One region of the Variovorax sp. YR566 genome, then DNA from elsewhere that is predicted to be linked to it. Evidence: predicted binding sites of a transcription regulator. Region 1 holds the regulator's gene; each other region holds the start of a gene.
What was found. Region 1 encodes sigma-54, which starts transcription at its own class of promoters, with help from an activator protein. Its sites were predicted from a motif close to TGGCANGNAANCTGCTTT; they were not measured.
Positions count from the first base shown of each region.

Region 1 (5,295 bases):
TGTGCGGCGGCGACTTCGAGACGACCGTGGAGCGCAGCGACTGGGGCATCACCTGGGGGCTGAACTTCGGCTTCGAGAACAAGGTGAAGCTGCTGGTGCAGGTCGAAGCGGTCAACGTGCAGTGACACCGGAGAAGGCAAGGCCATGATGAACACCACCCTTTCGCTGCTCGGCATCGCCGGCGCCATGACTGTGGGCGCGATGAGTCCCGGCCCCAGTTTCGTGATGGTGGCGCGCACCGCCGTGACCTCGCGCACCGACGGACTGGCCGCAGCGCTGGGCATGGGTGCCGGCGGGCTGGTCTTCGCGATCGCCGCGCTGGCCGGGCTGCAGGCGGCGTTCCTGGCCGTGCCGGCGCTGTACGTGGCCATCAAGGGCCTGGGGGGCGCCTACCTCGTCTACCTGGGCTTTCGCATCTGGAGCGGCGCGCGGCAGCCGCTGGCCGTGGCGGCGCAGGAGACGGACGGGTCGCCGCGCCAGCAGGGCCGCAGCGGCCGCACCTTCCTGCTGGGCCTGGCCACGCAGGTCAGCAACCCGAAGACTGCCGTGGTCTACGCCAGCATCTTCGCGGCCTTCCTGCCGCGCGAGGTGCCGCTGGTGCTCGCACTGGCGGTGCCGGCGGTCATTTTCTGCATCGAGACGGGCTGGTACGCCATCGTGGCGCTGGCGCTTTCCTCGGCAGCGCCGCGCTCGGCCTACCTGCGCTACAAGGTCTGGATCGACCGGGCCGCCGGCGGCGTGATGGGGCTGCTGGGCCTGCGGCTGATCTGGTCGGCCGTGCGCGGCAACTGAGCCGACGCTACAACAGGCTCTCCGGCGTCAGCGGCGCCAGCAATTCGAGCATGGTCCGGTCCCAGAAGCCGGAGTCGGGCTCCTCGCTCAGCACGGTGAGCTTGCCGGCGTCGTCGCTGACCCATTCGATGCGCGACTCGTTGCTGCCCTCGGCAAAGCGCAGCCGGTAGGCGCCCTGCTGCTTGAGCACGTCGATGAGCTTCAGTGCCTGCTGCGCCATCTCGGGGCTGCGGATGAAGAGGCCGATCTCGGTGTTGTGCGTCTCCGAGCGCGGATCGAAATTCATCGAGCCGACGAAAAGAATGCGCCGGTCGATCACCGCCGACTTGGCGTGCAGCCTGCCCACCGAAGTGCCGAACAGGCCGAGTCGCACGCTGCGCCGGGTGCGCGTGGAGCTCAGTTCGTAGAGGTCGGCGCCGAGCTTGAGCATGTCGGGCCGGTAGCGGCGGTAGGCGGTGTGCACCAACGGCTCGTCGGTGGCGGCCAGCGAATTGGTGACGACGCTGATCTTCACGTTGCGGCCGCGGATCTCGCGCATCACCTCCAGCCCCGAGGCGCCCGGAATGAGGTAGGGCGAGACGATGGTCACCTCGGAGCGCGCACGGCGCATCTGCTCGACCACGTTGTAGCGCACGCTGTCGACGTCCAGCAGCGGCACGCCGCCGTATGAGACGGTCTTGCCGATCACGCGCTCGGGCGAATCGGCGTAGGCCTCTGCGGTGGCCCAGATCAGTCCGAGCTTGCCGGCGTTCAGGTCTTCCGCCATCGGGCTGTAGCCAAGCAGGTCGTTGGGCGCGGGCGGCGGCGGTGGTGGCGTGGTGTCGGGGCCGGTGGCGACGTCGAAGCGCTTCTGCAGCTCCTCGCGCGACAGGTCGCTGCTCACCACCGACTGGATCGGCCGCACGTAGATGCTGTTCCAGTACTGGTCGAACAGGCTGCCCAGCCGCGGGATCAGCGCGCCGGTGACGAAGGTGTCGAGGTCTAGAAAGTTCTCGCCCGCCGTGCGCCTGAAATACTGGTTGCCGATGTTGCGCCCGCCCGCCACCGCCATCGCGCCGTCGGCAATGAACAGCTTGTTGTGCATGCGGCGGTTGACGCGGCTGAAGTCGAAAAGCGACGCGCTGAAGCGCTTCAGCAGGCTGCCGCGCCCGGCCGGGAACGGGTTGAACAGGCGCAGCTCCACGTTGGGCGTGGCGGCCAGGCCGAGCAGCAGCTCGTCTTCGCCGGAGGTGTAGAGGTCGTCCATCAGCAGCCGCACGCGCACGCCGCGCTGAGCGGCGTCGCGCAGGGTGCGCATCAGGTAGCGGCCGGTTTCGTCGTTCTCGATCTGGTAGTACTGCACGTCGAGCGTGCGCTGCGCGCGACGGGCCAGTTGGATACGGGTGTCGAAGGCGAAGTCGCCGCCGGGCATGAGGCGAAAGCCGCTCAGGTCGGGGTCGGGCTGCGAGGCCAGCGCGATCTTGCCGAGCGCGGTGTCGGCTGACACGGCCATGGCCTTGGTGGGCGGGCGCGGCGCCTCGTCGGGCAATGTGGCGCAGCCTGCGAACAGCAAGACCGCCGCCATGACGAAAACCCAATGCCCACAACGCGAAAGCGACAGCAGGCGACGGGTCATCGGTGGCTTTCTACAGGGCCTTGCGAAGGTTGGCGGGCGCGATGCGCAGCGCCTCGCGGTACTTGGCCACGGTGCGGCGCGCGCACTCGATGCCCTGCTCTTTCAGCATCTCGGAGATCTGGCTGTCCGACAGCGGCTTCTTGATGCTCTCGGAGCTGACGAACTGCTTGATCAGCGCGCGCACCGCGGTGCTCGACGCATTGCCGCCGGTCTCAGTGCCCAGCGCCGAGCCGAAGAAGTACTTGAGCTCGACCGTGCCGAAGGGCGTGGCCATGTACTTGGCGGTGGTCACGCGCGAGATGGTCGATTCGTGCAGGCCCAGCTCGTCGGCGATCTCGCGCAGCACCAGCGGGCGCATCGCGAGTTCGCCGTGCACGAAGTAGCTCTTCTGCCGCTCGACGATGGCGTTGCTCACGCGCAGGATGGTGTCGAAGCGCTGCTGGATGTTCTTGATGAACCAGCGCGCCTCCTGCAGCCGCTGCGACAGCGCCTGGCTGCCTTCGCCCTTGTGCGACTTGAGCGCGCCGGCGTAGATGTCGTGCACGCGCAGGCGCGGCATCACCTCGGGGTTCAGCATGACGCGGAACTTCACATTGGTGCCGCGGCCCGTCTTGGTGACGATCACGTCGGGAATGACGATGTTGCGCTCGACATCGACAAAGCGCCGACCCGGCTTGGGTTCGAGCCGCGCGATGATCTGCAGCGCCGAGCGCACCAGCTCCTCGTTGCTGCGGGTGAGCGTGGCCAGGCGCTTGAAATCGCGGCGCGCGAGCAGTTCCATCGGCTGCTTGCAGATGGCGATGGCGGTCTTGCGGACCAGCTCTTCCTCGTCGGTCTCGTCCTCGCGGGCCAGGGCACGCAGCTGGATGCCCAGGCATTCGCCGAGGTCGCGAGCGCCGACGCCGGCGGGTTCCAGGCTTTGCAGCAGGCCGAGCGCCACCTGAAAGTGATGCACGAGGTCGTCGAACTGGTCGTTGTCGTCGCCGGCCAGGCCCGAGGCCAGTGCGGGCAGCGAGTCTTCCAGGTAGCCGTCGTCGTTGAGCGATTCGATGAGAAAGCGCAGCGCGGCGCTGTCGTTCTCGTTCAGGCGCAGGCTCAGGGCCTGGCGGTGCAGGAAGGACTGCAGCGACTCCTGGCTGCGCGCGAGTTCGGTGGCGTCGGCACGTTCGTCGTCGCCCAGGTTGTTCTGGCGCGCGGGCGCATCGCTGCCCCATTCGCTGTCGTCGGGCGCCATGTCGACGGTGCCGTCGCCTTCCCAGTCGGGCTCGCGCTCGGTGATCTCGGCAGCGGGGCCGTCGGTGTCGGCCGTGGTGGCGGTGCTGGTTTCGGTGGAAGCAGTGGACGCGCTGGCGGCGGGCGAAGCGAAGTCGCTTTCGCCGTCGCCGCTATCGCCGCCGTCGTCGCGCGGCACCGGGGCATCGGCCGTGTCGAGCCCGAATTCCTCGCGCGCCGCTTCTTCAGCCGTGCGCTCGAGGAACGGGTTCTCGTCGAGCATCTGCTCCACCTCCTGGCTCAGTTCGAGCGTGGAGAGTTGAAGCAGCCTGATCGACTGCTGCAGCTGTGGCGTCAACGCCAGATGCTGCGAGACGCGAAGGGATAGCCCTTGCTTCATGGGAACCGCTCCCGCCCTTACATGCGGAAGTGTTCGCCCAAGTACACCCTGCGTACTTCGGCGTTGTCGACGATCTCCGAGGGTGTGCCTTGTGCCAGCACATGCCCGTCGCTGATGATGAAAGCGTGATCGCAGATGCCCAGCGTTTCACGCACGTTGTGGTCGGTGATGAGCACGCCGATGCCGCGCTCCTTCAGGAAACTGATGATCCGCTGGATTTCGATCACCGCGATCGGGTCGATGCCGGCGAAGGGCTCGTCCAGCAGGATGAAGCGCGGCTGCGTGGCCAGTGCACGCGCAATTTCGACGCGGCGGCGCTCGCCGCCCGACAGCGCAAGCGCGGGCGAATCGCGCAGGTGGTCAACGCGCAGGTCGGCCAGCAGCTCGGCCAGGCGCTCGTCCATGTGCTGCTTCGACAGCGGCGCCATCTTGCCGCTCTCGTCGGGCTCGCTCTGGAGCTCGAGCACGGCGCGCACGTTTTCCTCGACCGTGAGCTTGCGGAAGATCGAGGCTTCCTGCGGCAGGTAGCTCAGGCCCATGCGGGCGCGGCGGTGGATCGGCATGTGGGCGATGGGCTCGCCGTCGATGCTGATGTCGCCCGCGTCGGCGCGCACCAGCCCCACGATCATGTAGAACGAGGTGGTCTTGCCCGCGCCGTTCGGCCCGAGCAGTCCGACGACTTCGCCCTTCTGCACGTCGAGCGAGACGTCTTTCACGACCGTACGGCTGCCGTAGCTCTTCTTCAGGCCGCGCGCGATCAGGCGGCTGCCCGGTGCGCCGTTGGTGTCCTGCGTTCCTGCGGTTTCGATCACTTGCGGGTTTCTCCCTGGTCACTGAGCGTGGTGCTCTGGCGCAGGCCCTTGCCGGGTGCGGGCATGGGCGCCGGCGGCGGCGCCTTCGCGCCGGCCGGGGCCGAGGCACCGGCTGCCGGTGCGGTGGCGGCCTTGGGGGTCAGGATGGTCTTGACGCGCCCGCCCGGGGTGGACGCGTTGACGGCGGTGTTCGGCGGCACGGTGGAACCGTTGACCGTGTAGGTGTCGTTGCTCTGGTCGTAGACGATCAGCGCGCCCTGGCTCTCGTCGTTCGGCGTAGCGCCGAGCAGGCGGCGCATGGTGGCGTTGCGGATGAACTTGACGTTGTCGGCGCGGCTGTCGTACTCGATGACTTCCGACTCGCCCTCGATCCACTCGTCGGGCGCATTGCGTTTCTGCTTGTAGTAGGCCCGCTTGCCCGGTGCCGCCGTGACCACGCCGTACTGGTAGCCCTCGGGGTCCTG
Region 1 is NZ_CP197092.1:838,110-843,404, reverse strand. It holds gene ACTG4X_RS03960 (YceI family protein) at 1-125, shown strand, start outside; gene ACTG4X_RS03955 (LysE family translocator) at 145-792, shown strand; gene ACTG4X_RS03950 (phospholipase D family protein) at 800-2,407, opposite strand; gene rpoN (RNA polymerase factor sigma-54) at 2,418-4,019, opposite strand; gene lptB (LPS export ABC transporter ATP-binding protein) at 4,037-4,831, opposite strand; gene lptA (lipopolysaccharide transport periplasmic protein LptA) at 4,828-5,295, opposite strand, start outside.

Region 2 (5,295 bases), 1.8 Mb from region 1:
CACCAAGATGGTCGAGAAAAAATCGACCAAGAATGAAGGCAGTTTTTGGGGTTGCGCCAACTACCCCAGGTGCAGGGGTAAGACGATCCCAAAGGCCAAGGCCGTCGCGGCGGCATAGTCTCTCACCGGTCGTGCCCGAAAATTCGCTCTTCACCGAGGCCTGCCTCGACGCATCGGTCTCGCTTGCCTCGCGCCGCGACACCCTCGCCCTGCTCAACACCCGCCTGCACCCCGCGCTGCAGAAAATCGTCGCGGCCGAAGTCGCGTCAGGCAACCGCGTCAGCGACGCCGGCATCGACTGGCCTGACCTGGGCTCAGTGCACGTCACCCTGCGCGACCAGTTCGGCAGTGGCCATGCGAATGCAGAGGCCACGTTCAGCCTCTGCAATGACCCGCACTACTGGCATGCCGACTACAGCACCGCAGGCAAGCCTGTGCACCTGTTGATCTGCTGACGAATCTCAAATCGGCTTCGTCAGATACACAGCCTCGCGCCCCACGATCGCGCGCTGCGCCGGCATGAAGATCGTGCAGTCGTCGCACAGCGCGCGGATTTCCTCGTCGCCGTTTGTCGCGATCAACTCGCCCTTCGCAAAGTTCTCGAAGCCGATCAGCGGCCGCACGAACGCAAAGTCCGCCGACTTGATGACATACGTCTGCAGCAGCTGAAAGCGCCGCTGCGGTTCGGGCGGCGGCGTGGCCGGGTCCTTCTCGACGAGGCCGAAGTACGCAAGGAAGTCGTAGGTGACGGCTGTGGCCAGTTCCGAGGCGGAGCGCAAGAAGTGCTGGCCGCACTCGACCACCATCGCCACGCCCTTGCCGTCCGGGCCGCCGTGGCTGCCGTACTGGATCAGCGGCGTGCCCGAGCCCAGGCCGTCGGGCATCACGAGGTGCACCGACGGGCGGCCGATGGCCAGTGCGACCTTGGCGTTGCGCTCGAATGCCGGGTACACCCAGAACGGCACGACGGGCTGGCTGGTCGAATGGATGTCGAGGATGTGATCGGCCGCGTCCACCACCGGACGCAGGATGCGCGCACGGCTCAGCTCGGGGCTGTCTTCAGTGCCATCGAGCCACTCGGGTGACCAGATGCGGTTGAGGTTGTGCACGAGCTGGCGGCTGTCGAAGGGCAGAGCTTCGTTGAAGGACTCGTACGCTGCCACGTTGGCAAAACTCACGGTGAGCGTGCCGACCTTCGGGCGCACGTCGTTGTCGAGCAGGTGCGTGGCCGCCGTCATGCCGCAGATCTCGTTGCCGTGCGTCAGCGCGTTGATCAGCACGTGCGGGCCGGGCTTGCCGGACTCGAAGCGGTGCACGTAGTCGACGCCGGTGTTGCCCTTGCGGTAGGCGGAGAGGTCGCGGGGGAGGACTTCGAGGGCGGGGGGAGATTGGGTCATGGGCGTCAGAAAATGGAACGAAGCGGTCCGGCAAGTTTGCTACAGGGCGCGCGTTCGTGCTGAGCGGCCCTGCGCGAAGCAAACACAGACCCGCCCTGCCGCACTGGTGACTACCAGTTGACCTCACGCTCCGGCGTGGCCGAGATGTGGTGAATCGACAGATCGGCGCCGTCGTATTCCTCCTCCTGCGACAGCCGCAGCCCCAGCGAGGCCTTCAGCGCGCCGTACACCGCCGCGCCCGCCAGCCCCGCCCATGCCACGCCGATGACGGTGCCGATGAGCTGCGCCCACACGTTCACACCGCCGATGCCGCCCAGCGCCTGCGTGCCGAAGATGCCCGCCGCTATACCGCCCCAGGTGCCGCACAGGCCGTGCAGCGGCCACACACCGAGCACGTCGTCGATCTTCCATTTGTTCTGCGTGAGCGTGAACATCTTGACGAAGATGGCGCCCGCCACGCCGCCCACCACCAGCGCGCCCAGCGGGTGCATCAGGTCGGAGCCGGCGCACACGGCCACGAGCCCCGCGAGCGGGCCGTTGTAGACGAAGCCCGGGTCGTTCTTGCCCATTGCCAGCGCCACCAGCGTGCCGCCGACCATCGCCATCAGCGAGTTGACGGCCACCAGGCCCGAGATCTTGTCGATGCTCTGCGCGCTCATCACGTTGAAGCCGAACCAGCCTACGCACAGCACCCACGCGCCCAGCGCCAGGAACGGAATGTTCGACGGCGGATGCGCGCTCAGCGAGCCGTCGCCCCGGTAGCGGTTGCGCCGCGCGCCCAGCAGCAGCACCGCCGGCAGCGCCAGCCAGCCGCCCACCGCGTGCACTACCACCGAGCCCGCAAAGTCATGAAACTCATGGCCGGTGAGCGAGGCAATCCAGCCCTGGATGCCGAAGTGCTTGTTCCAGGCGATGCCCTCGTACAGCGGGTAGACGAAGCCGACGATCACCGCCGTGGCGATCAGCTGCGGCCAGAACTTGGCGCGCTCGGCAATGCCGCCCGAAATGATGGCCGGGATGGCCGCCGCGAAGGTGAGCAGGAAGAAGAATTTCACCAGCTCGTAGCCGCTTCTTGCCGACAGTTCGGTGGCGCTCACGAAGAAATGCGTGCCGTAGGCCACGCCATAGCCCACCAGGAAATACACGATGGTCGAGACCGAGAAGTCGACCAGGATCTTCACCAGCGCATTGACCTGGTTCTTCTTGCGCACTGTCCCCAGTTCGAGAAAAGCAAAACCGGCGTGCATGGCCAGGACCATGATGGCGCCGAGAAGGATGAACAGCGCGTCTGCGCCCTGTTTGAGTGCGTCCATTGGAGCTTCTTGCTGATTTTTGGTTTGAATTGGTGCGCCGCACCCGAATCACCCGGAGCGGCGGGCCAATGAAGCAAAAATGGTGCCCAAAGCTCTTCGATGGTGCGTTGTGAACCAATAGCGGGCTTTACTCAGCCCGCGATGCACCGGATCAGCCCGCCCCGGCGCGCAGCGCGTCCCGGTAGCGGCGGCTGCAGGGCACGGTGGTGCCGTCGTGCATGTGCAGCCGGGCGTCGCCGCCATCCAGCGGCTCGATTTCCTTGATGCGACCCAGGTTCACGGCGTGGCTGCGGTGCACGCGCACGAAGCGGGCGGGGTCGAGCTGGGTCAGGAAGTCGGTGAGCGTGGCGCGCAGCAGGTAGTCGTGGCCGTTGACGTGCAGGCCGACGTAGTTGCCCTCGGCCTGGAGCCAGTCGATGTCGGTAGCCGCGATGAGGAATTCGCGACGCAGCTTGCGCACCAGAAAGCGCTCGGGGCGCGCGGGCTGCGGGGTTTCGGGTTCGGCGGGCTCCGGTTCCGGCGGGGCTTCGGGCGCATCGAGCACCCGCGCCTCGCCCTGCAGCCGCAGCATGAACAGCCGGTACGCCCAGATGCCGAAGACGATGCTCGCGTACACCCGCACGTCCTTCAGGTACTCGTAGCCCCACTGGCTGACCCAGCCGCCGAAGTCGTAGCGCTCGCCGGCCATGGCATAGACCAGCGCCCGCAGCCCGAACATGCCCACCACGTGGATCACGCTGAAGACCACGCTGGCCACCGCATGCCAGGCCACGAAGCGCAGCACGTGGGTGCGCACCAGCGGCGACAACCGGCGCTCGACGGCAACCAGCGCCGGAACCAGCAGCAACAGCACCAGGTGGCTCGAACCCTCCCAGGTCGCGACCTCCCAGTTGGCACGCGGCACGGCGCGCGTGCGCACGTCGACGATCGCCACCATCGTGCTGAACACGGCCTGAAGCGTCATCAGAACGATCCAGAACGCCACCTCCACGTAGCGGCGGACTGGCTCGTAGCGCTCGTACAGGTTCTTGCGGGGGTCTCCCATGGCCGGGATTCTCCCGAAAACGGGCCTTGGGGCGGCGAATTTCGTCCCTTTTCGTCCCTCAGGGCCACCGCTCGTCACAAAGCGGGGGCGATCCATCCCCCGGGCGTGCCACGCGAGGAGCACGAGGCCGAGCATCGCGGCCTCCAGCTTCAAGGAGCCCCCGATGACCACCCAAAACCTCCCGCCCGACCATCGCCGCCACGACATCGACGCCCTGCGCGCGCTGGCCTTCCTGTTCGTCATCCTCTATCACGTAGGCATGTACTACGTGGCCGACTGGCCGTGGCACCTCAAGAGCCCGCATGCGGCCGAATGGCTGCAGTGGCCGATGCGCATCCTGAACCTCTGGCGCATGGATCTCGTCTTCCTGATCTCCGGCGTGTCGCTCGGCTTCCTCAGCCGGGGCCAGGGCACCTGGGGCCTGCTGCGCAGCCGAGGCCTGCGGCTGATGCTGCCGCTGGCCTTCGGCATGGCGGTGATCGTGCCCTACCAGGCCTATGCGCAGGGCGTGGCCAACGGGCTGGTCGCGCCGGGCTTCGGCGCCTTCCTGCTGCGCTACCTGTCGATGGCCGAGCCGTGGCCGAAGCGGGCCTTCGATGGCGCGGAGTTCGGCATCACCTGGAACCATCTCTGGTACCTGCCCTACCTCTTTACCTACACGGCGCTGGTCGCGCTGACGCTGCCGCTGTGGAACTCCGCCGCCGGCCAGTGGCTGCGCCGCGGCTTCAACGGCCTGCGTGGCTGGAAGCTGCTGTTGCTGCCTGTGGTGCCGCTGCTCGTCTTCACGATGCTGCTGGCCTCGCGCTTTCCGGCCACGCACAACCTGGTGCGCGACTTCCACCTGCACAGCCTCTACTTCACGATGTTTCTCTACGGCTACTGGATGGGCGTGGACACCGGCGTGTGGAAGGAACTGGAGCGGCTGCGCCGCGTGTCTTTCGCGCTGGCAGTCGCGGTGATCGCCATCTTCATCGCGCTGCGCACAGGCGCGAAGGGCCCGGCCTCCGGCCCGCTGATGGACACCCTGCGCATGCTCTACCTGTGGCTGGCCGTCGCCACCATCCTCGGCCATGGCCACCGCCACCTGAACCGCCCGTGGCCCTGGCTGCGCTGGGCCAACGAATCGGTGTACCCGTGGTACGTGCTGCACCAGACGCTGATCATCGTCGGCGTGACCGCGCTGGCTCCGCTCGCGCTCGGCCCGGTGATCGAGCCCGCGCTGCTGGTGGCGTTGACGCTTTTCGGCTGCTGGGCGCTGACGGATGGGCTGATCCGCCGCTTCAACGTGCTGCGGCCGCTGTTCGGGCTGAAGCTCAGGCGCGCGGCTTCAGCTGAAGCTCGTCCACGGGAACGAGGATTGCGTTCCCCGTCGCCACGAGCTTGAGCGCATCGTCGCCCTTGCCTTCGGGCTGCGCATAGAGCTCGGACGCGACAAACACCTGCTTGCGCCCGGCCTTCGCCACGCGCCCGCGCGCCACGAAGGCACTGCCCACCGCGGGCGACATGAAGTTGACCGAGAAGTGCGAAGTCATCACGCGGC
Region 2 is NZ_CP197092.1:2,593,264-2,598,558, reverse strand. It holds gene ACTG4X_RS12165 (restriction endonuclease) at 1-118, shown strand, start outside; gene ACTG4X_RS12160 (hypothetical protein) at 132-455, shown strand; gene ACTG4X_RS12155 (succinylglutamate desuccinylase) at 462-1,397, opposite strand; gene ACTG4X_RS12150 (ammonium transporter) at 1,508-2,710, opposite strand; gene ACTG4X_RS12145 (LytTR family DNA-binding domain-containing protein) at 2,862-3,755, opposite strand; gene ACTG4X_RS12140 (acyltransferase family protein) at 3,919-5,139, shown strand; gene ACTG4X_RS12135 (PaaI family thioesterase) at 5,069-5,295, opposite strand, start outside.
Region 2: the regulator sigma-54 is predicted to act here: its motif matches at 2,781-2,798, upstream of ACTG4X_RS12150 (ammonium transporter).

Region 3 (5,295 bases), 360 kb from region 1:
TCGCCCAAGGTATCCCGAGGCGTTGAAGCAGGCCGGAGTCATCGGGCTTTGCAGTCGACAAGAAAATGCGCAGGCGGTGGCTGAAAGGCTGGGCGTGTGCAGGCCAACGCTGTACAACTGGAAAAACCAGCTACTCGGCCCGGAGGCTGCCGCATCCATGAAACGCAAGAACAACTCACCGCCAGTACCAGAACTGGCAGAGCTGGAGCGACAACTCGAATCGCTGCAGCGTGACATCCGGCATCTGCAACTCGAGCGCGACCTTTTGAAGAAGGCCAATGAAATAGTAAAAAAAGGCCTGGGCGTCGATCTGCAACTCCTGACCAACCGGGAGAAGACATTGGTGGTTGACGCCCTCAAAGAGCTCTATGCCCTGCCAGAGCTCCTTGCTCAGTTGGATCTGGCGCGCAGTTCGTACTTCTACCATCGAGCCCGTGTGAAGGTGGCAGACAAATACCTCGCTGTGCGTCGCAGCATTACCGATATCTTCGAGATGAATCACCGCTGCTACGGCTACCGCAGGCTGCAGGCTTCGCTGACAAGGCAGTGCGTCACCATCTCTGAGAAGGTTGTGCAGCGGTTGATGAAACAGGAGAGCCTGGTCGTCTCCAAGCCGAAGCGGCGTCGGTACGGCTCCTATCTGGGGGAGATCAGTCCAGCGCCCGAGAACCTCATCAATCGCGACTTCCACGCCGCAGCGCCGAATGAGAAGTGGCTCACCGACATCACCGAGTTCCAGATCCCGGCCGGCAAGGTGTATCTCTCGCCCGTCATCGACTGCTTCGATGGCCTGGTCATCAGCTGGTCCATTGGGACGCATCCAGACGCTGAGCTCGTCAACACGATGCTGGACGCAGCCATCGAGACGGTGGTCGATACCAACGACCGGCCCGTTGTCCACTCAGATCGCGGCGCCCACTATCGCTGGCCAGGCTGGCTGTCGCGTATCGGAGAAGCGAAGCTCATCCGCTCGATGTCCCGCAAAGGGTGCTCGCCTGACAACGCGGCGTGCGAAGGCTTCTTCGGCCGGCTCAAAACGGAAATGTTCTACCCTCGGGACTGGAAGGCCACGACCATTGAGCAGTTCATCGAGGTAGTTGATTCCTACATCCGTTGGTACAACGAGAAGCGGATCAAGATCTCCCTTGGCTCTCGCAGCCCCATCGAATACCGACAAAGTCTCGGACTCTCGACATAAAACCAGTCCAAGTTTTTATCCGCACCCCCAGTTAGATCAGTAATTTCCGTCTAAGACTGACCCACGTAAAACTCTACCCTGCTGATTTTTAAAGCAGGGGATCCTAGGAGTGATAGACGTGGCGACATTGAGTGTCATCAGACGCTGGGCCCTGCGTGAGCAGATGTCCATTCGCGAGATAGCCAGGCGTACAGGCCTGTCTCGCAACACCGTAAAGAAGTACCTGCGAGCCGGCGAAGAAATGCCGCGCTACGCCAAGCGAACGAGCTCGAGCAAGCTCGATCCCTATGCCGAGAAGCTCACGACATGGCTCGCGATCGAGGCCACCAAATCGCGGAAACAGCGGCGCAATCTGCGGCAGATCCACACACGCCGACCCTGCGCAGCAGCGACAGGACGTCTGGCTGGGGGACAGTTTTTGAGAGTGCTGCAGGGTGAACTTCGGGGGAGCCTGACCTGATACCTGTCAGGCAGCGCGGTCATACCTTGCTCAGTTCTAAACAAAAACCGCTTGGCTACATCTGATGCTCTTGTTGTTCGGAAACTCCAGCCCCGCGTTCTGGAGCGCCGAACGCACCCGTTCGCGCGCCTCCTTGACCTCGGTTTCCACCAGCCCGACCAGCGTGAAGCTGGGTAAACCGTTCGCCAGATGCACCTCGACAGTGACACTGGCCGCTTCCAGGCCCAGCAAGGCGCGGCTCTGCACCAAAGACAACCCCATTCTTCTCCATCTCCCCAAGATGGTGCACCTATCTTCGACATGTCCGCGGTGGTGCGGCGCACCGGATATCTGCAACCACTCGCAACAGACGTTGTAACGATTTGGCTCTCAACCAATGCGGGGGCGGGGGTGGTTATGACCGGTATTTGTGCAGTTTGGCACGCTCCCTGCTTTGAGCCTCACAGGTCCAACAACACACTTGCGAGGAGTTCCCTGATGACGCACCGTACCGCCGCCCAGGCGCTGATCGTTCTGGCCGCTGCATTGACCGCTTCGGGCGCAGCCCTGGCGCAAACAGCAACGACGGATGCCGCAGCAGCACCGGCAGCCGCTCCCGCCCCGAATCTCACGGGCAACGTGTCCATCACCACGAACTACAAGTTCCGTGGCCAGGACCAGGACATGATCGGCAAGAACGACTACGCCAAGACCAAGGGCTTCAAGCCCGCCATTCAAGGCGGCCTGGACTACGCCTTCGGCGACAGCGGCTTCTACGTGGGCAACTGGAACTCCAGCGTCAACTGGCTCAAGGGCAACAGCATCGAGATGGACGTGTACGGCGGCTACAAGTTCAAGGCCGGCCCGCTGGACATGGACGTCGGTGCGCTCACCTACATCTACCCGGGCAACTCCGCGGGCAACACCACCGAGCTGTACGTTGCGGGCACCTACGCCAACGAAACCCTCGGTTCGTTCACCGCCAAGTACTCGCACACCGTGTCGAAGGACTACTTCGGCTACGCGGGCAACAAGGCCGGCTCGGGCCTGAAGGGCACCAACACCGGCTACCTGAACCTGTCGTACAGCAAGGAAATCGTGCCCAAGGTCACGCTGAAGGCGGCGGTGGGCTACACGAACATGTCCAGCGACATCCGCAGCCTGGGCTACAAGAGCTATGTCGACTACAACGTCGGCGCGAGCTACGACTTCGGCAACGGCCTGTCGCTGACCGGCTCGGTGCAGGGCGCCAACAAGAAGAGCTCGTACCTGGCAGTGGCCAACCCGGGCGTCGACCTCGGCTTCGGCACCTTCGGCCAGACGACCTACTCGCCGAACAAGGCGCGCTTCATCCTCACGCTGACGAAGACGCTGTAATCCATACAACAACGAGGTGCGGCCCAAGCTGCCGCGCCATTCCATTTCCATCCGAAGGAGAAAACTCATGAAGCTGGTCACAGCCATCATCAAACCGTTCAAGCTCGATGAGGTGCGCGAAGCACTGTCGGCCATCGGCGTGCAGGGGATTACCGTCACTGAGGTCAAGGGCTTCGGTCGCCAGAAGGGGCACACCGAGCTCTACCGCGGCGCGGAGTACGTGGTCGACTTCCTGCCCAAGGTCAAGATCGAAGCGGCCGTCTCCGACGACCTGGTCGATCGCGTGATCGAGGCTGTCGAAGGCGCGGCACGCACCGGCAAGATCGGCGACGGCAAGATTTTTGTCTACAACCTCGAACAAGTCGTGCGCATCCGCACCGGCGAAACGGGCCGCGAAGCCCTCTGATCGAGTCCAGGCCCGAAAGAACAACGATTATGAAAAAACTGCTTGTCTCTCTTGCGCTCGGCTTGAGCGTGTTGGCTGCCGGTACTGCCGGCTTCGCGCAAACCCCCGCTGCGGCCACGGCCGAAGCACCGGCCGCGTCGGCATCGGCCCCCGCTGCCGCGCCTGCAGCCGCAGCAGCTCCGGCCGCTGCCGCCGACGCAGCTCCCGCGGCGCCCGCCGCCGCACCCGCTCCGAAGATCGACTCCGGCGACACCGCCTGGATGCTGACTTCGACGCTTCTCGTGATCCTGATGACCATCCCCGGCCTCGCGCTGTTCTACGGTGGCCTGGGCCGCTCGAAGAACATGCTGTCGGTGCTGATGCAGGTCTTCGTGATCTTCTCGCTGATCAGCATCCTGTGGGCCATCTACGGCTACAGCCTGGCCTTCTCCGGTGACGGCAACTTCTTCGGAGGATTCGACAAGATCTTCATGAAGGGCATCACGCAGGAGACCTTCGGCGCGCTGACCACGATTCCCGAATATGTGTTCGTCGCCTTCCAGGGCACTTTCGCGGCCATCACCGTGGCGCTGATCGTCGGCGCGTTCGCAGAGCGTGCCAAGTTCTCGGCCGTGCTGCTGTTCTCGGTGCTGTGGTTCACCTTCAGCTACGTGCCGATCGCCCACATCGTGTGGGGCGGCGGCCTGCTGGGCAAGGACGGCGCACTCGACTTCGCTGGCGGCACCGTGGTGCACATCAACGCCGGTGTGGCCGGCCTGGTCGGCGCCTACATGGTCGGCAAGCGCGTCGGCTACGGCAAGGAAGCGTTCACGCCTCACTCGCTCACGCTCACCATGGTCGGCGCTTCGCTGCTGTGGGTCGGCTGGTTCGGCTTCAACGCCGGCTCGGCTGGTGCTGCCAACGCCGTCGCCGGCCTGGCCTTCATCAACACGGTGCTCGCCACCGCTGCCGCGGCCCTGTCGTGGATCCTGGGTGAAAGCCTGCACAAGGGCAAGGCCTCGATGCTGGGCGCTGCGTCCGGCGCCGTTGCCGGCCTCGTGGCTGTCACGCCTGCCGCCGGTTTCATCGGCCCGATGGGTTCGATCGTGCTGGGCCTGCTGGCCGGCCTGGTCTGCCTGTGGGGCGTGGGCGGCTTGAAGCGCATGCTCGGTGCCGACGACGCGTTCGACGTGTTCGGCGTGCACGGCGTGGGCGGTATCCTGGGTGCCATCCTGACCGGTGTGTTCGCGGCCAAGGGCCTCGGCGGCACCGGCGGCGCAACGCCCGACACCTTCGCGATGGGCGCACAGGTCTGGATCCAGATCAAGAGCGTGGCGCTCACCGTCGTGTGGTCCGGCGTGGTTGCCTTCATCGCCTACAAGATCGCCGACCTGACCCTCGGCCTGCGTGTGTCGGAAGAGGAAGAGCGCGAAGGCCTCGACATCTCGTCGCACGGCGAAACGGCTTACAACCGCTGATCTGCTCTGGCCGGGTTGCCTTCGGGCAGCCCCGCCACTGAAACGACCACCACCACCTTTTACAAGAACAATTCTTCGTAACGAGTTTTTCAAGCGAGGTCTCCTTTGGATGTTCAGCCCGCAAGCGCTCCGGCGCCAGCGGGCTTTTTTTTGCCCTTTGCCGCGATGGCTGGGGGCACAATCGCGACACCATGTGGACCTCCCTCGAAGACAGCCTCTGCGAACTCGGCGAGTCGCCGTTCTGGCATCCCCAGGAGCGCTCGCTCTATTGGCTCGACATTCCCGGCCGCGCCGTGCTGCGCACCCGCGGCGACATCGGCTCTCCAGATGCGAAGGTCGAGCGATGGCCGCTGTCCACGGAGCCTGGCTGCATGGCGCCCGCGCGCAGCGGCGGCCTCGTGATTGCGCTGCGCGACGG
Region 3 is NZ_CP197092.1:481,272-486,566, forward strand. It holds gene ACTG4X_RS02295 (IS3 family transposase) at 1-1,198, shown strand, start outside; partial or broken gene ACTG4X_RS02300 (helix-turn-helix domain-containing protein) at 1,308-1,565, shown strand; partial or broken gene ACTG4X_RS02305 (magnesium chelatase domain-containing protein) at 1,707-1,919, opposite strand; gene ACTG4X_RS02310 (TorF family putative porin) at 2,136-3,014, shown strand; gene glnK (P-II family nitrogen regulator) at 3,082-3,420, shown strand; gene ACTG4X_RS02320 (ammonium transporter) at 3,450-4,877, shown strand; gene ACTG4X_RS02325 (SMP-30/gluconolactonase/LRE family protein) at 5,069-5,295, shown strand, end outside.
Region 3: the regulator sigma-54 is predicted to act here: its motif matches at 2,076-2,093, upstream of ACTG4X_RS02310 (TorF family putative porin).

Region 4 (5,295 bases), 220 kb from region 1:
CGCCGGGATGTTTCTCAATAACACACGATTTCGCCACGTTTTTTGCAATTAGGGCTGGATAATCCAGCCTACGTGTCTGTGAGCTTTGTCTCCCGTGCACGTAATTCGGTGATCGGTCAGTTTCGCGCCACAGCGCATTTTGTTTGTTGTGATTCTGGGACTCCATCGCTTTGTCTTGTTGGTTTGAATTAGGAGTCCCTCAATGGGCAAGAAACTCTACGTAGGCAACCTCGCCTACTCCGTGCGTGACAACGACCTGGAACAAGCCTTTGGCGAGTTCGGCGCAATCGTCAGCGCCAAGGTCATGATGGAACGTGACACCGGCCGTTCGAAGGGCTTCGGCTTTGTCGAAATGGGTTCGGATGCTGAAGCACTCGCAGCCATCGAAGCCATGAACGGCCACTCGCTGCAGGGCCGCGCCCTGACGGTGAATGAAGCCCGTCCGATGGAAGCTCGTCCCCCCCGTACCGGTGGTGGCGGCGGCTACGGCGGCGGTGGTGGTGGCGGCTACGGTGGTGGTGGCGGCGGCGGCGGTTACGGCGGCGGCGGCGGTGGCCGCAGCGGTGGTGGCGGCGGTTACGGCGGCGGCGGCGGCGGTCGCGGCGGCTACTAAGCCCTTCCCTCCAGAGCCTTCGGGCTTCTGAATGAAAAGCTCCTTCGGGAGCTTTTTTCGTTTGTGGCCCTCTGTGGCGCAGGGGACGTCGAGGGAGAACCCTAGCCCTGCGGTAAGCATTTGTCCGTACCGGGCAGGTCAGCCAACGGTCAGGCCCGCAGAACGACCCTCACCCCTCCATACAAGAGGGGCGAGACGACATGCGCATCAAGAGTCAGGCTGACTTCTTTTCGGGAGTCATGTTCACCACCGTGGGGGGCGCCTTTGCGATAGGCGCGACCACCTACACCATCGGCGACGGCGCCCGCATGGGGCCGGGCTACTTCCCGCTCATGCTGGGCATCCTGCTGGCCATCCTCGGGGCCATCATCATGTTCCAGGCACTGGTGGTCGAAACCACCGACGGCCACCCGATCGGCAAATGGGCCTGGAAGCCGCTGGCCTTCGTGCTCGGCGCCAACCTGGCCTTCGGCGTGCTGCTGGGCGGCCTGCCCAGCATCGGGCTGCCGGCCATGGGGATGATCATCGCGATCTACGCGCTCACGATCATCTCGAGCATGGCGGGCGAGCACTTCAAGCTGCGCGACGTGCTGATCCTCTCGACCATCCTGGCGGCTGGCAGCTACGTGGCCTTCATCTGGGCGCTCAAGCTCCAGATCCAGGTCTGGCCCACTTTCATTTCGGGCTGAGGAGCGCACACCATGGACCTGATCCACAACCTTTCCATCGGTTTCGGCGTTGCCTTCACCTTCACCAACCTGCTGTACTGCCTGCTGGGTTGCATCCTGGGCACGCTGATCGGCGTGCTCCCGGGCATCGGCCCGGTCGCAACCATCGCGATGCTGCTGCCCGCCACGTACGCATTGCCGCCCGTGTCGGCGCTGATCATGCTGGCCGGCATCTACTACGGCGCGCAGTACGGCGGCTCGACCACGGCCATTCTGGTGAACCTGCCCGGGGAGTCGTCCTCGGTGGTCACCTGTATCGACGGCTACCAGATGGCAAGGCAGGGCCGCGCAGGCCCGGCGCTCGCCGCGGCCGGCCTCGGCTCGTTCTTCGCGGGTTGCGTCGGCACGCTGATCCTGGCCGCCTTCGCGCCGCCGCTGACCGAACTGGCCTTCAAGTTCGGCCCCGCCGAGTACTTCTCGCTGATGACGCTGGGCCTGATCGGCGCGGTGGTGCTGGCTTCGGGCTCGCTGCTGAAGGCAGTGGCGATGATCGTGCTCGGCCTGCTGCTGGGCATCGTGGGCACCGACGTCAACTCGGGTGTCGCGCGCTACAGCTTCGACATTCCGGAACTCACCGACGGCATCGGCTTCGTGGTGATCGCCATGGGCGTGTTCGGTTACGGCGAAATCATCGGCAACCTCTCGCAGCCCGACGACGAGCGCGAAGTGTTCACGCACAAGGTCAAGGGCCTGTGGCCCACCAAGGACGACTTCAAGCGCATGCTGCCCGCGGTGCTGCGCGGCACGGCCCTGGGTTCTGCACTGGGCATCCTGCCCGGCGGCGGCGCGCTGCTGGCCTCGTTCGCCTCGTATGCGCTGGAGAAGAAGATCCGCATGCGCCCCGGCGAAGTGCCCTTCGGCAAGGGCAACATCCGCGGCGTGGCATCGCCCGAGTCGGCCAACAACGCCGGTGCACAGACTTCCTTCATCCCGCTGCTGACGCTGGGCATTCCGCCCAACGCGGTGATGGCGCTGATGGTGGGCGCAATGACGATCCACAACATCCAGCCGGGCCCGCAGGTCATGACCAGCAACCCCGAGCTGTTCTGGGGCCTGATCGCCTCGATGTGGATCGGCAACGCGATGCTGATCATCCTGAACCTGCCGCTGATCGGCATGTGGATCAAGCTGCTGACGGTGCCCTACAAGTTCCTGTTCCCCGCCATCGTGCTGTTCTGCGCGATCGGCGTGTACTCGACCAACAACAACACCTTCGACGTGTGGATGGTGGCGGCCTTCGGCTTCATCGGCTACCTGTTCATCAAGCTGCGCACGGAGCCTGCGCCGCTGCTGCTGGGCTTCATCCTGGGGCCGATGATGGAGGAGAACCTGCGGCGCGCGCTGCTGCTGTCGCGCGGTGCGTGGAGCGTATTCGTCACCCGGCCGCTGTCGGCGGGGCTGTTGGTGGCGGCTGCGCTGCTGCTGGGCATCGTGCTGCTGCCCGCAATCAAGGCCAAGCGCGAGGAAGCCTTCGTCGAGGAGTGAGCGCTCCGGTCTCTGCAAGAAGCCCCCGCTCCGGGGGCTTTTTTCATTTGGGGCCTTTGCTCGGGGTGCCCCAAATAGACGCGCTCTTGTTGGTGCCCGGCAGGGTCGCCAGCGGTGCGCCCGGAAACACGGCGAACAGCGAGGCGCCCGTTACCACCAGCATCTCCATAGGGGGAGGATTGTCTCGCCCGTGGCGCTATCAAAAAAGGAGCTGAAGATGCAGGTGCATCAAGTCATGCAGGCATAAAAAAGGCGCCGACCAGCGGCGCCTTTCAAAGTCAAACACGGCATCTCGTACGGAGCCTTTGAAGCATTTTTATTGTTGCTTGGGGATTGTCTCCTCGGACCCTCGGCAGCACGAGCAGGGCCCGTTCGCGAGTGGGCAGACTTTAGGGTGCGCACCGCGTCAGTGCATTGGGAATTACCCGCTTTGCCTTACCGAGAAAGCCCGATTTGCGAACCAAAGTGTTTCTGATAGTTAACGATGTGGCACGACTTGTGCACGCAGCACCAAGGTCCATCACTTCAAGAAGAAGAAACGGTCATGGCCCTGGCTCCGCACGCCTCCATCAACGCGGCAGACACCGCATGGATGATGACTTCGACCGCGCTGGTGCTGCTGATGACGCTGCCCGGCATCGCACTCTTCTATGCGGGCATGGTGCGCCGCAAGAACGTGCTGGCCACCATGGCGGGGGTGGTGGCGATAGCCGCGGCGGTCTCGCTGACCTGGTTCGCGGTGGGCTATTCACTGGCCTTTACCGAGGGCTGGCCCTGGCTGGGAGGCACCGGGCGCTTCTGGTTCTCGGGCTTCGAGTACCTGAAGGAGGCCGGGCAGGTGGCGGTGAGCCACGTCGCGCCCAACGTGCCTGAGTCGGTCTACGCGATGTTCCAGCTGACCTTCGCGGTCATCACCACCGCACTGGTGCTTGGCGCTTTTGTCGAGCGCATGCGCTTCTCGGCGATCCTGTGGTTCGCGCTGTTCTGGAGCGTGCTGGTGTACGCACCTGTCGCGCACTGGGTGTGGGAGCCGGGCGGCTGGCTCGCGCAGATGGGCGCGCTCGACTTCGCCGGCGGCTCGGTGGTGCACGTCAACGCGGGCATCGCGGGGCTGGTGTGCGCCTACGCGCTCGGGCCGCGCAAGGGCTACGGGCGCGAGGCCTTCGAGCCCTACAGCCTGGCGATGACGATGACGGGCGCGGGCCTGCTGTGGGTGGGCTGGTTCGGCTTCAATGCGGGCTCGGCGGTGGCGGCCGACGGGCGCGCGGGCCTGGCGATGCTGGTGACGCACATCGCGGCGGCGGCCGGCGCCATGAGCTGGATGCTCGGCGAATGGATCGTGCGGCGCAGGCCTTCGCTGCTGGGCCTGTGCTCGGGCCTGGTGGCGGGGCTGGTGGCCATCACGCCGGCAGCCGGCTTCGTCACGCCGCTGTCCGCGCTGGCCATCGGCGCGATCGCGGGGCTGGCCTGCTACTGGGGCGCCACCGGGCTCAAGCACCTGCTTGGCGCGGACGACTCGCTCGACGTGTTCGGCGTGCACGGCATCGGTGGCATCGTGGGCGCGCTGCTGACGGGCGTGTTCGCCGATGCGCGCATCTCGGGCGCCACGGGCGACGTGCTGACGCAGGCGATCGCCGTCGGCAGCGTGGCTATCTACAGCGCAACGGGGACGGCGGTGGTGCTGTTTCTGGTGCACATCATGGTCGGGTTGCGCGTCGATGCCGACAGCGAGGTGCTGGGCCTCGATCTTGCACAGCACAGAGAACATCTCGGGAGTAGTTGACCCACCGACGGAGGAACCATGCCATCCATGTCCGAAAGCGAACGCATCGCCCTTGCTGCCCGCCTTCACGTGGCGCTGCGGCGAAAGCATGGGCGCGTGACCGACACCGAGTGGATGGCGACCAATGCCGAGTACGCGGCCGAGATCGTGCGCATGACGCGCGCGCACGCTGCTGACACCAAGGACGAGGAGCTTTACCAGTTGGCGACACGGCTGGAGCAGGCGATGGAGCCGCTGGCTCGCGCTGCGCGGTTGGCGGCGCGGCAGCCCGATGGGACGCCGCCTACGCCGCCGCCTCGCTATGTGGGTGGGTTGCGCTGAGTCTTTTCGGGGTGCGTGCGAATGACACCGGGTGCTCAGCTTGCAGCCAGCGCTGCCTTGCGAATCGACTGCAGCGTGCTTCCCGGGGTGATCGCTTCCGGGTCCAGCAGGCAATGCAGGATGGCTGGCTTGCCGCTCTCTCTCGCGCGCGCCAGTGCGGGGCCGAATTCTTCGGTGCTGGTCACGCGTTCGCCGTGGCCGCCGAACACTTCGGCATAGCCGCGAAAGTCCGGGTTCTTCAACTGCGTGGCGCTGATGCGGCCGGGGTAGTGCTTTTCCTGGTGCATGCGGATCGTGCCGTACATGGCGTTGTCGAGCAGCACCACGATGATCGGCAGGCCGTACTGCACGGCCGTCGCGAATTC
Region 4 is NZ_CP197092.1:615,918-621,212, reverse strand. It holds gene ACTG4X_RS02970 (DUF3820 family protein) at 1-21, shown strand, start outside; gene ACTG4X_RS02965 (RNA recognition motif domain-containing protein) at 203-613, shown strand; gene ACTG4X_RS02960 (tripartite tricarboxylate transporter TctB family protein) at 814-1,302, shown strand; gene ACTG4X_RS02955 (tripartite tricarboxylate transporter permease) at 1,315-2,826, shown strand; partial or broken gene ACTG4X_RS02950 (sulfite exporter TauE/SafE family protein) at 2,891-2,995, opposite strand; gene ACTG4X_RS02945 (ammonium transporter) at 3,371-4,609, shown strand; gene ACTG4X_RS02940 (hypothetical protein) at 4,628-4,930, shown strand; gene ACTG4X_RS02935 (thiamine pyrophosphate-binding protein) at 4,966-5,295, opposite strand, start outside.
Region 4: the regulator sigma-54 is predicted to act here: its motif matches at 3,314-3,331, upstream of ACTG4X_RS02945 (ammonium transporter).